One region of the Streptomyces sp. NPDC057099 genome, then DNA from elsewhere that is predicted to be linked to it. Evidence: riboswitches for the same ligand, from Rfam matches in the RefSeq annotation. Region 1 holds a riboswitch; the other holds the start of a gene.

What was found. Region 1 has a riboswitch for cyclic di-AMP ahead of ACFT4A_RS21345 (M23 family metallopeptidase). Riboswitches for the same ligand answer to the same signal wherever they lie in the genome.
Region 2: linked by a shared signal. The riboswitch ahead of ACFT4A_RS05920 (peptidoglycan DD-metalloendopeptidase family protein) and the one ahead of ACFT4A_RS21345 (M23 family metallopeptidase) in region 1 are both predicted to bind cyclic di-AMP.

Annotation. Positions count from the first base shown of each region.
Region 1 covers NZ_JBHUTX010000016.1:50,163-52,354, forward strand. Annotated here, with positions in the region: gene ACFT4A_RS21345 (M23 family metallopeptidase) at 150-935, opposite strand; cyclic di-AMP (ydaO/yuaA leader) riboswitch at 948-1,111, opposite strand; gene ACFT4A_RS21350 (M16 family metallopeptidase) at 1,314-2,192, opposite strand, start outside.
Region 2 covers NZ_JBHUTX010000003.1:279,781-281,972, forward strand. Annotated here, with positions in the region: gene ACFT4A_RS05915 (alpha-galactosidase) at 1-422, shown strand, start outside; cyclic di-AMP (ydaO/yuaA leader) riboswitch at 745-901, shown strand; gene ACFT4A_RS05920 (peptidoglycan DD-metalloendopeptidase family protein) at 906-1,829, shown strand; gene ACFT4A_RS05925 (DUF6250 domain-containing protein) at 2,016-2,192, shown strand, end outside.

The DNA.
Region 1 (2,192 bases):
TGTGTTCCGTGACTCTATTGCAATGAGCCGGAATTTCCGACGGCAGGCAGGAAATCAGGGATATTTTTTGGACAGTCGGCCGCGGCGAACGCCGAAAGCCCCGGCTCGGGGAGCCGGGGCTTTCGGGAAGAACAGTCGCCGTCGGATGTTCAGACGTTCACACCGTGCGAGCGGAGGTAGGCGACGGGGTCGATGTCGGAGCCGTAGTCGGGGCCGGTGCGGGCCTCGAAGTGCAGATGCGGGCCGGTGACGTTGCCGGTCGCGCCGGACAGGCCGATCTGCTGGCCGGGGGTGACCTTCTGGCCCACCGAGACGCTGCTGGACGACAGGTGGCCGTACTGGGTGTACGTCCCGTCGTTCATCTTGATGACGACCTGGTTGCCGTAGGAACCGCCCCAGCCGGCCTCGACGACCTCGCCCATGCCGACCGAGTGGACGGCCGTGCCGCTGGAGGCGTGGAAGTCGACACCGGTGTGGCTGCCGGAGGACCAGACGGCGCCGCCGGACTTGTAGCCGGTGGAGACGTACGAGCCGGAGATCGGGGACACGAAGGTGTTGAGGCGCTTGCGCTCGGCCTCGCGGGCGGCCCGCTCCTTGGCCTCGCGGGCCTTCTCGGCCCGCTCCTTGGCCTCCTTGGCCGCCTCGGCGGCGCGCTCGCGGGCGGCCTCCTCGGCCTTCTTCTTGGCGACGGCCTCTTCGGCCGCCTGCTTCTGGGCGACGGCCTGGGCGTCGATCTTCTGGGCCACGGTGTCGCCCATGGTGACGACCGGGGTGAGGCCCGTCTGCTCGACAGCGGGCTCCGCGGCGAAGGCCGGGGCGGCCACGGTGCCGACGACACCGGTGGTGGCGAGGGCCGCGACACCCGCGACGCGGGCCGTGCGGCGCTGGATCCGGCTGGGACGACGGTGCTTCCCGGTGGCGCGCGTGAACGCCATGTGGTGGCTGGTCCTTTCCTTCCCTCTCGCCTACCGGGTTAGCTGACGGGTTCGGAGCAGGAAGGTCTCCTACGGACCCCCTCGCGACTCGCGCGGGCGTCCGATTCACCCCAGGGACTACGTGGGTCCCCGGCTCCCCTGGCTCGCGCCGTACGGGGACTCGGCGATGACTGTCCGGTGCCGCGGGTGCGGCGCACTGCCTGACGAACAGCCCGGACGACGCTAAGCGGCGCCACTTTCAATTCCCAAACGGATCCAGGCTTTTGTAGCGCATCCCACAGGGCAGACAGGCAACTCCCACACCAATTCGGGCATAAAGGAGCCCTGGTGCCTTAGAAGACAACCAGGGCCCCTACGGCGCGTGCCGCTCGCCTCCCGCTACTCGGCGGCGACTACGGCGACTTCACCGATGCCGAGGGCCTCCACGGGGCCCTTGATCTGCGCCGCGTCGCCGACGAGGACGGTCACCAGACGGTCTCCCGGGAAGGCGCTGACGGCGGCCGCGGTGGCCTCCACGGTGCCGGTCGCGGCGAGCTGCCGGTACAGCGCGGCCTGGTAGTCGTCGGGCAGGTGCTGCTCGACCTGGTCGGCCAGCGTGCTCGCGACGGCCGCCGCCGTCTCGTACTTGAGCGGCGCCACGCCGACCAGGTTCTGCACGGCGACGTCCCGCTCGGCGTCGGTCAGCCCCTCGGCGGCGAGGGTGCGCAGCACCGTCCAGAGGTCCTCGAGGGCGGGGCCGGTGTTGGGGGTGTCCACGGAGCCGCTGATGGCGAGCATCGCGGCACCGGTCCCGTCCGGGGCGGACCTGAGGACCTGGGCGAACGCCCGCACGCCGTAGGTGTAGCCCTTCTCCTCGCGCAGGACGCGGTCCAGGCGGGAGGTGAGGGTGCCGCCGAGGCAGTACGTGCCGAGCACCTGGGCGGGCCAGACGCGGTCGTGCCGGTCCGAGCCGATCCGGCCGATCAGCAGCTGCGTCTGGACGGCGCCCGGGCGGTCCACGATGACGACCCGGCCCGTGTCGTCGGCGGTCACCGGCGGCACCGGCCGCGGCTCGGCCGAGGAGCCGGTCCAGGCGCCCAGCGTGTCGCCGAGCAGCGCGTCGAGGTCGATGCCGGTGAGGTCGCCGACGACCACGGCGGTGGCCGTCGCCGGGCGGACGTGCTTCTCGTAGTAGCCGCGTACGGCCGCGGAGTCGATCGCGGCGACCGTCTCCTCGGTGCCCTGCCGGGGCCGCGACATGCGCGAGCCCGCCGGGAA
Region 2 (2,192 bases), on a different contig from region 1:
GGGCCAGCTCCCTGCGGTTCCGGTTCGTCAGTGCCATGGCCGGGGTGCTCGGGGTGGGCGGCGACCTCACGCGCTGGACGGCGGAGGAGCTCGCCGAGGCGCGGCAGTGGGTGGGGCTCTACAAGGAGATCCGGCCCGTGGTGCAGCGCGGCGACCTGTACCGGCTGCGGCCCCCGGAGGGCGGCCTGAGCGCGGTGCAGTACGTCCTCGGCGACGAGGCCGTCGTCCTGGCCTGGCTCCAGGCGCAGCGCTACGGCGAGCCCGTTCCGGCGCTCCGGCTGCGGGGCCTCGACCCGACAGCAACGTACGAATGCCTCGAAACGGGCGAAGTTCACCGAGGGGCCGTACTGGCACATCACGGGCTGCGGGTCGGTCTGCGCGGGGACCTGGATGCCGCGGTCGTCCGCCTTAAGCGCAAGTAGTCGTTCTGTCCGAATAAGGCGAATAAGGCACTTCAGGTGTTTCGGCATAACGTGCCCCGATCGTAAAGGAGATGAGGTCGGGGTGCGTGACCATCGTCATATTCGTGACGATGTGTTGTCGTCATGTTCACGTAATTCTTGCGTTATTCAGGGGCATTGAGGGGAAGCAGAGATCGGAAATCCACGCTCGGTGACGGGAAATGTGCCGACGCGTCAAGAAAAACACCCTCACAGGCAACCGCAAGCTTGTCCCATTGCGTCTCGGTCGCTTACGTTCCACACCAATCCGGACGGACGCCTAATCCTGCCGCCGCCCGGAGCCCGCACACACTCACCCGTGTATGGCAGGAGCGGGGGACCCACAGGTACGACGCCTGTTCCGGTTCCCGGAACGGCTTGGGGTTCAGCCGCACTTCGGCGCGGCCGGGCATCTCCAGCCCGCACCCGACAGCTCACCTCGCAGGCGCCGGAGAGGAATCCGCCATGCCCGCGAAGGGTAAGCACCGCCGCCCGAAGTCCCAGCGTTTCACCCGCTCCATAGCCGTCGCCGGAACCGGCGGGGCCGCCCTCGCCCTTCCGCTCATGGGTGCCGCCGGCGCCCACGCCGCGACCCCGCAGTCGGCTCCGGAAAAGGCCGTCCAGTCCGCTCCGGCCGCTGAGAAGAAGGCCGCCGAAAAGGCCACGGGCGCCCACACGTACACCGTGAAGGCCGGCGACTATCTCGCGAAGATCGCCGACGACCAGAACGTCAGCGGCGGCTGGAAGAAGCTCTACGACGACAACCGTGACGTGGTCGGCTCCGACCCGTCGCTGATCCACCCAGGTCTCGAGCTCTCGGTCGGCGACAAGGCGGCGAGCGCGCCCAAGACGCAGTCGTCCGCGCCGAAGGCGGCCGAGAAGCCGAAGGCGTCGGCCGAGAAGTCGTCCGCCGTCGAGTCGTCCTCCAAGGCCGACACCGCCGCGAAGCCGGCCGCCGCCAAGCCGGCCGCCGAGGCCTCCGGCTTCAGCCTCCCGGTGGACGGCGCCGCCGTCGGCACCCCGTACCACATGTCCGGCAGCATGTGGTCCAGCGGCTACCACACCGGTGTCGACTTCGTCGTCCCGACCGGCACCTCGCTCAAGGCCGTCGGCGCGGGCACGGTCGTCTCCGCCGGCTGGGGCGGCGCGTACGGCAACCAGGTCGTCATCCAGCTCGAGGACGGCAAGTACGCGCAGTACGCCCACCTGTCCCAGCTCTCCGTCTCGGCCGGCCAGACCGTGACGGCCGGGCAGCAGATCGGTCTGTCCGGTGCGACCGGCAACGTGACCGGGCCGCACCTGCACTTCGAGATCCGCACCTCGCCCGACTACGGCTCGGACGTGGACCCGGTCGCCTACCTGCGCTCGCACGGCGTCTCCGTGGGCTGACCGATCGCACGACACCTGCCTGACACGCGGCCGAAGGCCGGACCCCGATCCCCGGGTCCGGCCTTCGGTGTGTGCGGCCGTCGATCGCCTTTCGCCTCAAGGGCCTCAAGGGATCGACAGGAAGCGGCAGTTGGGACACAGTGATCCCGTCGTGAGTGCAAGCGCTTTCTGAAGGAGCTGTGTCCCGTGCCGACCACCCGGAGAACGTTCGGAGCCCTGGCGGCCGGAGCCGCCCTGGCCGCCCTCGCCCCGACGGCGACCGCGAACGCCGCGCCCCGTCACCGCCGCCTGATCGCCCACGACGACTTCTGCCACGGCCTCGCCCAGTGGGCGACCGAACTCCAGGGCGGCGGCACGGTCACC